Regions from separate parts of the Streptomyces sp. QH1-20 genome, predicted to be linked through region 1. Evidence: predicted binding sites of a transcription regulator. Region 1 holds the regulator's gene; the other holds the start of a gene.
The links. Region 1 encodes HrcA, which represses chaperone genes, less so after heat shock. Its sites were predicted from a motif close to TTNGCACTCNGNNNNNCNGAGTGCNAA; they were not measured.
Positions count from the first base shown of each region.

Region 2: the regulator HrcA is predicted to act here: its motif matches at 3,482-3,508, upstream of groL (chaperonin GroEL).

Region 1 is NZ_CP166299.1:2,754,627-2,761,084, reverse strand. It holds gene hemW (radical SAM family heme chaperone HemW) at 1-964, shown strand, start outside; gene AB8O64_RS12435 (DUF3097 domain-containing protein) at 1,022-1,843, opposite strand; gene AB8O64_RS12430 (MBL fold metallo-hydrolase) at 1,944-2,681, opposite strand; gene hrcA (heat-inducible transcriptional repressor HrcA) at 2,856-3,872, shown strand; gene dnaJ (molecular chaperone DnaJ) at 3,873-5,009, shown strand; gene AB8O64_RS12415 (nitronate monooxygenase) at 5,265-6,371, shown strand; gene AB8O64_RS12410 (16S rRNA (uracil(1498)-N(3))-methyltransferase) at 6,368-6,458, shown strand, end outside.
Region 2 is NZ_CP166299.1:4,687,483-4,693,940, forward strand. It holds gene AB8O64_RS21365 (glucosyl-3-phosphoglycerate synthase) at 1-685, opposite strand, end outside; SAM riboswitch class I at 850-990, shown strand; gene thrC (threonine synthase) at 1,007-2,284, shown strand; gene AB8O64_RS21375 (MoaD/ThiS family protein) at 2,363-2,638, shown strand; gene AB8O64_RS21380 (cold-shock protein) at 3,077-3,283, shown strand; gene groL (chaperonin GroEL) at 3,633-5,255, shown strand; gene murQ (N-acetylmuramic acid 6-phosphate etherase) at 5,352-6,287, opposite strand; gene AB8O64_RS21395 (MurR/RpiR family transcriptional regulator) at 6,319-6,458, opposite strand, start outside.

The DNA of each region.
Region 1 (6,458 bases):
CGTGGAGACCGTCTTCGTCGGCGGCGGCACCCCGACCCTGCTGCCCGCCGCCGACCTCGTACGGATGCTGGCCGCGATCCGCGACGAGTTCGGCTTCGCCGAGGGCGCGGAGATCACCACCGAGGCCAACCCGGACTCCGTCGACCCGCGCTATCTGGCGGAGCTGCGCGAGGGCGGCTTCAACCGCGTCTCCTTCGGCATGCAGAGCGCCCGTCCGCACGTCCTGCAGATCCTGGACCGCACGCACACCCCGGGCCGCCCGGAGGCATGCGTCGCCGAGGCCCGGGCGGCCGGCTTCGAGCACGTCAACCTGGACCTGATCTACGGCACGCCGGGGGAGTCCGACGACGACTGGCGTGCCTCGCTGTCCGCCGCGATCGGCGCGGGCCCCGACCACGTCTCGGCCTACGCCCTGATCGTCGAGGAGGGCACCCAGCTCGCCCGGCGCATCCGCCGCGGCGAGGTCCCGATGACCGACGACGACGTCCACGCCGACCGCTATCTCATCGCCGAGGAGATGCTCACCGCCGCCGGCTTCGGCTGGTACGAGGTCTCGAACTGGGCCACCACCGAGGCCGGCCGCTGCCGCCACAACGAGCTGTACTGGCGCGGCGCCGACTGGTGGGGCGCGGGCCCCGGGGCGCACTCGCACGTGGGGGGCGTGCGGTGGTGGAACGTCAAGCACCCCGGCGCGTACGCGCAGGCGCTGGCCGAGGGACGCTCGCCGGGCGCGGGCCGCGAGATCCTGCCGGAGGAGGACCAGCGGGTCGAGCGGATCCTTCTGGAGCTGCGGCTGCTGGAGGGGTGTCCGCTGTCACTGCTGAAGCCGGCCGGAGCGGCGGCGGCCGCGCGCGCCTTGGCGGACGGCCTGCTCCAGGCGGGTCCGTACGAGGAGGGGCGCGCGGTGCTGACGCTACGGGGGCGGCTGCTGGCGGACGCGGTGGTGCGGGATCTGGTGGACTGAGGTCCCGGGGCTCCGCCCCGGACCCCGGTCCTCAATCGCCGGACGGGCTGAGAGTTCTCAGGGCGCCGTCACGAAGTCGATCAGTTCTTCCACCCGGCCCAGAAGGGCCGGCTCCAGGTCCTTGTACGAACGCACCGACCCCAGGATCCGCTGCCAAGCGGCCCCCGTGTTCTCCGGCCAGCCCAGGGCCCGGCAGACGCCCGTCTTCCAGTCCTCGCCGCGCGGCACGCGCGGCCACGCCGCGATGCCCACCGAGGACGGCTTCACCGCCTCCCACACATCGATGTACGGGTGGCCGACGACCAGCACGTCCGCGCCCGTGACCTGCGCCGCGATCCGCGACTCCTTGGAGCCCGGCACGAGGTGGTCGACCAGGACGCCCAGGCGCGCGTCCGGGGCGGGGGCGAAGGAGCGGACGATGGCGGGGAGGTCGTCGATGCCCTCCAGGTACTCCACGACCACGCCCTCGATGCGCAGGTCGTCGCCCCACACCCGCTCCACGAGCTCCGCGTCGTGCCGCCCCTCGACGTAGATGCGCCCGGCCCGGGCCACCCGCGCCCGCGCCCCGGGCACGGCCACCGAGCCCGAGGCGGTCCGCCGGGGTGCGCGGGGACTCAGGGGGCCCGGGCGTACGAGCGTGACGACCCGGCCCTCCAGGAGGAAGCCGCGCGGCTCCATCGGGAAGACCCGGTGCTTGCCGAAGCGGTCCTCCAGGGTGACCGTCGGGCCCTGCGCCGTCTTCTCACAGCGGACCACGGCCCCGCAGAAGCCCGTGGTGACCTCCTCGACCACGAGGTCGGGTTCGGCCGGGACCTCGGGAGCGGGGGTGGTCTTCTTCCATGGAGGGGTCAGATCGGGGCCGTACTGTCTGCTGCGCATGGAGCCGTTCCGGTCGGGGGTTCCGGGGTCCGGGGTGCCCGGAAGCGCGCGACCTCTGCCGCGCACCAGCCCGACCATAGGAAAAAGCGCGCTACCGGCGTTACGACACGCCGAAACGCAGCGCGAGCGCGTCCCGCTGCGCACGGACAAACCCGGCATCCACCACCGCGCCGTGCCCCGGCACGTAGATCGCGTCCTCGCCGCCGAGCGCCAGCAGCGCGTCCAGCGCCGCGGGCCACTGCTCGGGCAGCGCGTCCGTGCCCGCCTGCGGTTCACCGGACTCCTCGACCAGATCCCCGCAGAAGACGACCTCGGGAGCGCCACCGGAGTCCGTGACCAGCACCGCCAGGTCGTGCGCCGTGTGCCCGGGCCCCACGTCGGCGAGCAGCGCCCGACGGCCGCCGCCCAGGTCCAGGGTCAGCTCGCCGGAGACGAGATGGTGCGGGCGGACGAGCAGATCGGCCGCCTCCTCGGCGGCATCGGCGTCCACCCCCTGCCGCACCGCGCTCGTGCGCACCTCTTCCCCGTCGCGCAGCGCCGTGTCGATGCCCATCGCCCCGTACACCTGCACACCCGAGAAGGCGGCGGTGCCCAGCACATGATCGAAGTGCGCGTGCGTGAGAGCGATATGCGTCACGCGGCGGCCGAAGAGTTCCTCGACCTCCCGACGGATCTCCGCGCCCTCCCGCAGGGACGAGCCGGTGTCCACGAGCAGGACCCCGTCAGGCCCGGCGACGGCCCCGATCGTGCAGTCCCAGACCGGCATCCTGCGGCGCGCGATCCCCGGCGCGAGCAGCTCCCAGCGCTCCCGCGCGCCCCGTTGCCCATGATTTTCCATACCGAGACGCTAGCCGGAGCACGGTACGGTTTGCCCGCCAGGGAGGCGCGCGGCGGGACGGCCCTTGCCCTGGCCGTAGTACCCGGCCGTACACTGGCGGGAGGGATTTGGCACTCGTGACCTTCGAGTGCCAGGGACGACCCCGTGAGACGGCTGGACAGGGAGGTGCGCGCGGTGCTGAGCGAACGAAGGCTCGAGGTGTTGCGCGCCATCGTCCAGGACTACGTGGGCACCGAGGAGCCCGTCGGCTCCAAGGCCCTCACCGAGCGGCACCGGCTGGGCGTGTCCCCGGCCACCGTGCGCAACGACATGGCCGCGCTGGAGGACGAGGGCTTCATCGCCCAGCCCCACACGAGCGCGGGCCGCATCCCGACCGACAAGGGCTACCGCCTTTTCGTCGACAAGCTGGCCGGCGTCAAGCCGCTGTCCTCGCCCGAGCGGCGCGCGATCCAGAACTTCCTGGACGGCGCCGTCGACCTGGACGATGTCGTGGCGCGCACGGTCCGGCTGCTGGCGCAGCTGACCCGTCAGGTCGCCGTGGTGCAGTACCCGTCGCTGACCCGCTCGACAGTGCGGCATGTGGAATTGCTCTCACTCGCCCCGGCCCGTGTGATGCTCGTGCTGATCACGGACACCGGCCGCGTCGAGCAGCGCATGGTCGACTGCCCGGCGCCGATCGGCGAGACCTCGCTCGCGGACCTGCGGGCACGGCTCAACAGCCGGGTCGTGGGGCGGCGGTTCGCGGATGTGCCGCAGCTGGTGCAGGACCTTCCCGAGTCCTTCGAGCAGGACGACCGAGGAACCGTTTCTACGGTGCTCGCGACCCTGCTGGAGACCCTGGTCGAGGAGACCGAGGAACGGCTGATGATCGGCGGCACCGCCAATCTCACCCGTTTCGGGCATGACTTCCCACTGACGATCCGGCCCGTGCTGGAGGCGTTGGAGGAGCAGGTCGTGCTGCTCAAGCTCCTGGGTGAGGCCAAGGACTCGGGCATGACCGTTCGTATCGGTCATGAGAACGCTCACGAGGGACTGACCTCCACATCGGTCGTGGCCGTCGGATACGGTTCGGGCGACGAGGCAGTCGCCAAACTCGGCGTGGTCGGACCGACCCGCATGGACTACCCCGGAACGATGGGAGCGGTACGCGCAGTGGCACGTTACGTCGGACAGATCCTGGCGGAGTCGTAAGTGGCCACGGACTACTACGCGGTCCTGGGCGTACGGCGTGATGCCTCGCAGGACGAGATCAAGAAGGCCTTCCGTCGACTCGCCCGCGAGTTGCACCCGGATGTGAACCCGGACCCGAAGACCCAGGAGCGGTTCAAGGAGATCAACGCCGCTTACGAGGTGCTCTCCGACCCGCAGAAGAAGCAGGTCTACGACCTCGGTGGCGACCCGCTGTCCTCCTCGGGCGGCGGCGGTGGCGCGGGTGGCTTCGGCGCGGGCTTCGGCAACTTCTCCGACATCATGGACGCCTTCTTCGGGCAGGCCTCGCAGCGCGGCCCCCGGTCGCGCACGCGGCGCGGCCAGGACGCCATGATCCGGCTCGAAGTGACCCTCGACGAGGCGGCCTTCGGGACGACCAAGGAGATCCAGGTCGACACGGCCGTCGTCTGCACCACGTGCAGCGGCGAGGGCGCGGCCCCCGGCACGTCCGCCCAGACCTGTGACATGTGCCGCGGTCGCGGCGAGGTCTCGCAGGTCACGCGGTCCTTCCTCGGCCAGGTCATGACCTCCCGGCCGTGCCCGCAGTGCCAGGGCTTCGGCACCGTGGTGCCGACCCCGTGCCCGGAGTGCGCCGGCGACGGCCGCGTCCGGTCGCGGCGGACCCTCACCGTGAAGATCCCCGCCGGTGTCGACAACGGCACCCGCATCCAGCTCGCGGGCGAGGGCGAGGTCGGCCCCGGCGGCGGCCCGGCCGGTGATCTGTACGTGGAGATCCACGAGATCCCGCACACCACGTTCCAGCGGCGCGGCGACGATCTGCACTGCACGGTCACCATCCCGATGACGGCCGCGGCCCTCGGCACGAAGGTGCCGCTGGAGACGCTGGACGGCATCGAGGAGATCGACATCCGGCCCGGTACCCAGTCCGGCCAGTCGATCCCGCTGCACCAGCGCGGTGTCACGCACCTGCGCGGCGGCGGTCGCGGCGACCTCGTCGTGCACGTCGAGGTGACCACCCCCTCCAAGCTCGACCCGCAGCAGGAGGACCTGCTGCGACAGCTCGCGAAGCTGCGCGGCGAGGAGCGGCCCATGGGCGAGTTCAAGCCGGGGCAGCAGGGGCTGTTCTCGCGGTTGAAGGACGCGTTCAACGGGCGCTGACAAACGCTGCTCAGTCGTTTGAACGTCGGGCCGGGGCATTCGCCCCGGCCCGACGCGCGTTTCCGGGGCCCGGCGTCAACGCCCGTTCCCCGTAGCCCAGTACGCGGTGTGGACGGCCGCGGCCGATGGGCGCCCACCCGTACGGGTGGAGTCGGGCGGTGCGGCCCCCGGCACGGGCTCCGGCACGGGCTCCGGCACGGGCTCCGCGGCCAGGTTCGATTCGGCGCCGTGCGCGGGGCGTGACACGATGTGGTCATGGCTTTTGAATCCAGGGGGGCCTCGGCGCTGACGGGCCTGTTCCGGTATCCGATCGTGCAGGCCCCCATGGCGGGCGGCACCTCGTGTCCGTCGCTCGTCGCGGCCGTGTCCGGGGCCGGTGGCCTCGGATTCCTCGCCGCCGGGTACAAGACGCCGACGGCGATGCGCGACGAGATCGCGGCGACGCGCGCCCTGACCGACCGCCCCTTCGGTGTGAACCTCTTCATGCCGCAGCCGCCCGTGGCCGACCCGGCCGCCGTGGACGCGTACGGGCAGCGCCTCGCGGGCGAGGCCGCCCGGTACGGGGCGCCGCTCGGCGATCCGGACCTGAGCCGCGACGACGCGTACGAGGCGAAGCTCGCGATCCTCCTGGAGGATCCCGTCGCGGTCGTCTCCTTCCACTTCGGCTGCCCGGCCCCCGAGGTCCTCGCGGCACTCGCCGAGGCCGGCACGCTGACCGTGGTGTCGGCCACCTCCGCCGCCGAGGCGCTGGCCGCGCAGCGGGCGGGCGCCGACGCGGTCTGCGTCCAGGGCGTCGAGGCCGGCGGTCACCAGGGCACCCACCACGACGACGCGGACGCGGACGGGACGGGCGTCGGACTGCTCACCCTCCTCGCGGAGGTCCGCGACGCGGTGACCGTCCCGCTGATCGCGGCGGGCGGCCTGATGCGCGGCGATCAGATCGCGGCGGTCCTCGCGGCGGGCGCGTCGGCGGCGCAGCTCGGCACGGCGTTCCTGGTCTGCCCGGAGTCGGGCGCCCATGACCTGCACAAGCGGGCCATGACCGATCCGCTGTTCACCCGCACCGAACTGACCCGGGCCTTCTCCGGCCGCCCCGCGCGCGGTCTGGTGAACCGTTTCATCCGCGAGCACGGCCCGTCCGCCCCGGCCGCGTACCCGCAGGTGCACCATCTGACGTCCGGTCTGCGCAAGGCCGCCGCGCAGGCGGGCGACCCGCAGGCCATGGCCCTGTGGGCGGGCCAGGGTCACCGCCTGGCGCGGGAGCTTCCGGCGGGGCGGCTGGTGGAGGTCCTGGCCGCCGAACTGGACGCGGCACGGGTGGCGTTGACGCGAGGCAGTGAACTGCGAGGGAGCGAGACATGACAGCACCGGTCTTCCTGGTCGAGGAGGACGCCCTGACGGGCGTTTTCCCCGGTACGGTCTTCCCCCTCGACGGCCCGGAGGGGCGGC
Region 2 (6,458 bases), 1.9 Mb from region 1:
TGTGCAGCGCGTCCACCAGCAGCCCGAGCTCGACGCCGTAACCGACGGGGAAGGGCAGCCGCTCCAGCAGCGAGCGGCGGGCCGCGTACTCACCGCCCAGCGGCTGGACGAAACCGGCCAGCTGCGGCCAGTGCAGATTCAGCAGCGGACGGGCCACCAGCTCGGTCACCCGGCCGCCCTGGCCGACGGCCTCGCCGAGCGGGCGGTCGTACATCGCCTTGACGAAGTGCACATCCGGCTCGGTCAGCAGCGGCCCGACGATGCCGGAGACGAAGTCGGCCGAGAAGTCCCGCAGATCGGCGTCGACGAAGCAGACGACATCGCCCTCGGTCACCAGCAGCGACCGCCACAGCACCTCGCCCTTGCCGGGCAGCGCGGGCAGCCGCGGCAGCACCTCGTCCCGGTGCACGACCCGCGCCCCGGCCGCGGCCGCGACCACCGCCGTACGGTCGGTCGAACCGGAGTCCAGCACCACCAGTTCATCCACCAGCGGCACCGCCTCGGTCATCAGCTCACGGCGGATCGTCGCCACGATCGCACCGACCGTCGCCTCCTCGTTCAGCGCCGGCAGAACGACGCTGACGGTGGTGCCGGCGCCGCGCTTGGCGGCGAGAATCCGGTCGAGCGGACGGTCTGCGGCGGACCAGGACCGCCGGGCCAGCCAGCGCTCCACCTCTTCCAGCACGTGTACGACTCCTTCAGCGGGCTCGGGGGATGTGACCCATCTCGCGGTACGGACGCCTGGTTCGAGCGTCCATGCCTTCCGTTACAGTCTTGAACAACGCGGACGGCCATCGCATGTCGGGGTCGTCGCGCGAACAAACGCCTGGGCTGTGCCCAGTGCCATACCGCTCATCCAGAGGGGCAGAGGGATACGGCCCGTTGAAGCCCCGGCAACCCTCCCGCCGGTCTTGCGTACTCCGCGAGGCTCCCGGTGGGGAAGGTGCCAATTCCGTCCCGTGGCGACGTCCGCCGCGGGGAAGATGAGGAGAAAGGGCCTCGCCTCATGGCTGTGCACACCGTCGCCACCACTGTCGCTCTCGGACCCGCCGCCGGCCTCTCGTGCCGGGAGTGCGGAGAGCGCTTCGACCTCGGACCGATCTTCGCCTGCGCCGTCTGCTTCGGACCGCTCGAAGTCGCTTACGACCTGCCCACCGGTGACCCCGAGGCCCTGCGCCGCCGGATCGAGGCCGGACCGGAGAACATCTGGCGCTACGCCCCGCTGCTGCCCGTCCCCGCCGACGTCGCGGACAAGCCGAGCCTCAACCCCGGCTTCACCAAGCTGGTCAAGGCCGACAACCTCGCCCGCGAGCTGGGCGTGAGCGGCGGGCTGTACGTCAAGGACGACTCCGGCAACCCCACGCACTCCTTCAAGGACCGCGTCGTCGCCATCGCCGTCGAGGCCGCCCGTGCCTTCGGCTTCACCACCCTCTCCTGCTCCTCCACCGGCAACCTGGCGGGCGCCGTCGGTGCCGCCGCCGCCCGCGCCGGCCTGAAGTCCTGCGTGTTCATCCCGCACGACCTGGAGGCGGGCAAGGTCGTCATGGCCGCCGTCTACGGCGGCGACCTCGTCGGCATCGAGGGCACCTACGACGACGTGAACCGCTTCTGCTCCGAGCTGATCGGCGATCCGCTCGGCGAGGGCTGGGGCTTCGTCAACGTCAATCTGCGCCCGTACTACGGGGAGGGCTCCAAGACCCTCGCGTACGAGATCTGTGAGCAGCTCGGCTGGCGGCTGCCGGACCAGATCGTCGTCCCCATCGCGTCGGGCTCGCAGCTCACGAAGATCGACAAGGGGCTCAAGGAACTGATCGCGCTCGGTCTGGTCGAGGACCGGCCGTACAAGATCTTCGGCGCCCAGGCCGAGGGCTGCTCGCCGGTCTCGCGCGCCTTCAAGGACGGCCACGACGTGGTGCGGCCGGTGAAGCCGGACACGATCGCGAAGTCCCTCGCCATCGGCAACCCGGCCGACGGGCCGTACGTGCTCGACATCGCGCGGCGGACGGGCGGTGCGGTGGAGGACGTCACCGACGCCCAGATCGTCGACGCGATCAAGCTGCTGGCCCGTACGGAGGGGATCTTCGCGGAGACGGCGGGCGGGGTGACGGTCGGCGTCACGAAGAAGCTGATCGAGGCGGGGGTGCTGGACCCGTCCCTGACGACGGTCGTGCTCAACACGGGCGACGGGCTGAAGACGCTCGACGCCGTCGCCCCGACCACCGGGCCCTCCGCGACCATCCGCCCGAGCCTCGACGCGTTCCGCGCGGCGGGCCTGGCCGGCTGAGCCTGCCCGCCACCTCCCCCGGCACCTCGACGGCCGGTGCCGGCCCCTCACGTCTCTCTAGCCGGAAGGCGCATTCGCATGAGCATCAACGTCCGCATCCCCACCATCCTGCGCACCTACACCGGCGGTCGGGCCGAGGTCTCCGCCGAGGGCGCGACCCTCGCCGAGGTGATCGCCGACCTGGAGAAGAACCACCCCGGGATCGCCGCCCGCGTCCTGGACGACAGCGGCAAGCTGCGCCGCTTCGTGAATGTGTACGTCAATGACGACGACGTGCGCTTCGAAGGCGGCCTGAATGCGGCGACCCCCGACGGCGCCGGAGTCTCGATCATTCCGGCAGTCGCCGGCGGCTGACCCTTTCGAAGGTTTCCTGCGGAAGTCCCGTGAATCGCCCCGGCCGAAAAACGGACGGGGCGATTCCGTCTGTTGAAGCGCGATACAGTTGGGGCGTTCCCCCTCCTGCGTCAGTGCCGTACGCATATGAGAACCCGTCAAGTTGTGTGCCGAGCGTGTGCACGAATTGTCGGGTTGGTTGCGTTATGTCCGGCCCGACTTGCCCGGGAATCCTCGGAATCCACCGCTTATCGCCAATCGGCCGCGCCCGGAATTCTCGTCCGAGTGACCTGTTGCAGACGGCATCCGTGCAGATACATTCAGCCGCGGTCGACGCGTTCCGGCGCACATCTTCCGGGGTTCCCCATGTCGAAGATCAGGGGACTGCCGGGGGGTGAGGTCTGACCCGGGTCCGCGAAGTGCGGTCCTGCGCAAGGGCCAGTAATAGGGGAGTTAGGCATGGCTCAGGGCACCGTCAAGTGGTTCAACGCGGAGAAGGGGTACGGCTTCATCGCGGTCGACGGTGGTGCGGATGTTTTCGTCCACTACAGCGCGATTCAGATGGACGGCTACCGCACCCTCGAGGAGGGGCAGCGAGTCGAGTTCGAGATCTCGCAGGGTCAGAAGGGTCCGCAGGCGGACATGGTCAAGCTGGCGGTCGGCTGATCTCGGCGCATCGACCACCTAGGCTCAATCGGCTCGCCGAAGGGCCCGTACCTCCAGGGGGAGGTACGGGCCCTTCGTGCTCCCCGGACACGCCTGCCTCGGGAGCGTGGCCGGGCCCCGTGTGTGGAGCCCCCTCATGCGGGTAGCTCTTGGCCCTAGGCGCTTGCACTCGGAGGGGTCGAGTGCTAATCATTGGGCTTAGCACTCTCCGAGTGAGAGTGACAGATTTGGACCGTCGGTGAGGTCCGCAGGCCAGGCGGGGCAAGGAACCGCCAGGTGTGCAGGCCGTCCGTCGCGGGCGCCAGCGCGGTCCGGAGCAATCCACCCCGTCCTGGGAGGACCACTTCACATGGCCAAGATCATCGCGTTCGACGAGGAGGCACGGCGCGGTCTCGAGCGCGGGATGAACCAGCTCGCCGACGCCGTCAAGGTCACCCTCGGCCCCAAGGGCCGTAACGTCGTCCTCGAGAAGAAGTGGGGCGCCCCCACGATCACCAACGATGGTGTTTCCATCGCCAAGGAGATCGAGCTCGAGGACCCGTACGAGAAGATCGGCGCCGAGCTGGTCAAGGAGGTCGCGAAGAAGACGGACGACGTCGCCGGTGACGGCACGACGACCGCGACCGTCCTCGCCCAGGCGCTGGTCCGTGAGGGTCTGCGCAACGTGGCCGCCGGTGCCAACCCGATGGCGCTGAAGCGTGGCATCGAGAAGGCCGTCGAGGCCGTCTCCGCCGCGCTGCTCGAGCAGGCCAAGGACGTGGAGACCAAGGAGCAGATCGCCTCCACCGCCTCCATCTCCGCCGCTGACACCCAGATCGGCGAGCTCATCGCCGAGGCGATGGACAAGGTCGGCAAGGAAGGCGTCATCACCGTCGAGGAGTCGCAGACCTTCGGGCTCGAGCTCGAGCTCACCGAGGGCATGCGCTTCGACAAGGGCTACATCTCGGCGTACTTCGCCACCGACATGGAGCGTATGGAGGCGTCGCTCGACGACCCGTACATCCTGATCGTCAACTCGAAGATCGGCTCGGTCAAGGACCTGCTGCCGCTCCTCGAGAAGGTCATGCAGTCCGGCAAGCCGCTGCTGATCATCGCCGAGGACGTCGAGGGCGAGGCCCTGTCGACCCTGGTCGTCAACAAGATCCGTGGCACCTTCAAGTCCGTCGCCGTCAAGGCCCCGGGCTTCGGTGACCGCCGCAAGGCCATGCTCGGCGACATCGCCATCCTCACCGGTGGCACCGTCATCTCCGAGGAGGTCGGCCTCAAGCTGGAGAACGCCGGTCTCGACCTGCTCGGCCGCGCCCGCAAGGTCGTCATCACCAAGGACGAGACGACCATCGTCGACGGTGCCGGTGACAGCGACCAGGTCCAGGGCCGCGTCAACCAGATCCGCGCCGAGATCGACAACAGCGACTCGGACTACGACCGCGAGAAGCTCCAGGAGCGCCTCGCGAAGCTGGCCGGCGGCGTGGCCGTCATCAAGGCCGGTGCCGCGACCGAGGTCGAGCTCAAGGAGCGCAAGCACCGCATCGAGGACGCCGTTCGCAACGCGAAGGCGGCCGTCGAGGAGGGCATCGTCGCCGGTGGTGGCGTGGCCCTGCTCCAGGCCTCCGCGGTCTTCGAGAAGCTCGAGCTCGAGGGCGACGAGGCGACCGGCGCCAACGCCGTGAAGCTGGCCCTGGAGGCCCCGCTCAAGCAGATCGCCGTCAACGGTGGTCTCGAGGGTGGCGTCATCGTCGAGAAGGTCCGCAACCTGCCCGTCGGCCACGGTCTGAACGCCGCGACCGGTGAGTACGTGGACATGATCGCCGAGGGCATCATCGACCCGGCGAAGGTCACGCGTTCCGCCCTGCAGAACGCCGCGTCCATCGCCGCGCTGTTCCTCACCACCGAGGCCGTCATCGCCGACAAGCCGGAGAAGGCCGCCGCGGCCGCTCCGGGCGGCATGCCGGGCGGTGACATGGACTTCTGACCCTTTCGAGGATCAGCTGTTCCAGCAGTACGTGCCGAGGGCGGCACTCCCGTCGCGGGGGTGCCGCCCTCGGGCGTTTTCCGACAACAGGCGCTGTCAGCCCCGCGTCGTGTCGAGCGCGGCGCGCAAGTGGCCCTTGGACTCCGCCAGCAGGTGTGCGGCCGTGGGGCCGTCGACGCGGCCGAGGAGGACGAGGATCGCGTTCTTCACCTCGCCGTCGGTCGCGCCGAGCGCCGCCTCGATCTCCTCGTCGGACGCCCCCGTGGCGAGCGCGACGATGTGCCGGGAACGGGCCCGCAGCTTCTCGTTCGAGGCGCGGACGTCGACCATCAGATTCCCGTACGTCTTGCCGAGCCGGATCATCGTGATGGTCGAGAACATATTGAGCACCAGCTTCTGGGCGGTGCCGGCCTTCAGCCGGGTCGAGCCGGTGAGCAGCTCCGGCCCGACGACGATCTCGACGGCGTGCTCGGCGGCGGCGCCGAGCGCCGAATCCGCGTTGCAGGCCAGGCCGACGGTGAGCGCCCCGGCCCGCCGCGCGTACTCGACGGCCCCGATCGCGTACGGCGTGCGGCCGGAGGCGGAGACGCCGACGACCGTGTCGGCGGGCCCGATGCCGAGCGCGGCGAGGTCCGCGGCGGCCAGCTCCGCGCTGTCCTCGGCCCCTTCGACGGCCCGGACCAGGGCGGACGGGCCGCCCGCGATCAGCCCGACGACCTCGGCGGGGTCGGTGTTGAACGTCGGCGGGCACTCGCTGGCGTCGAGCACCCCGAGCCGGCCGGCCGTGCCCGCGCCGGCGTAGACCAGGCGTCCCCCGCCCGCCATCCGGGCGGCGGCCGCGTCGATGGCGGCGGCGATCTCCGGGAGCCGGGTGGCGACGGCGGCGGGGACGGTGGCGTCCTCGTCGTTCATGAGCCGGGCGAGGTCCAGGGTGGGCAGCCGGTCTATGTCCGCGAGTTCGGGGCGGAAGGCCTCGGTGGTCAGGGTCGCGAGCTGGGCGCGGAGTGCGGCGTAGGCGGCGTAGGAGGTCATGGGCGGGCGGCTCCTTCCGGGCGAGGGGCGGTCAGCGCCGGCTCCGCGGGGCGTGCCGGTGGGCGAGCGCCTCGTAGGAGGCGGACAGCGCGGGGGCGGCCCTGTCGTACGTGCGCTGCGCGACGCCGATGAAGAGGCAGTCCACGACGAGCAGTTGGCTGGTGCGGCTGG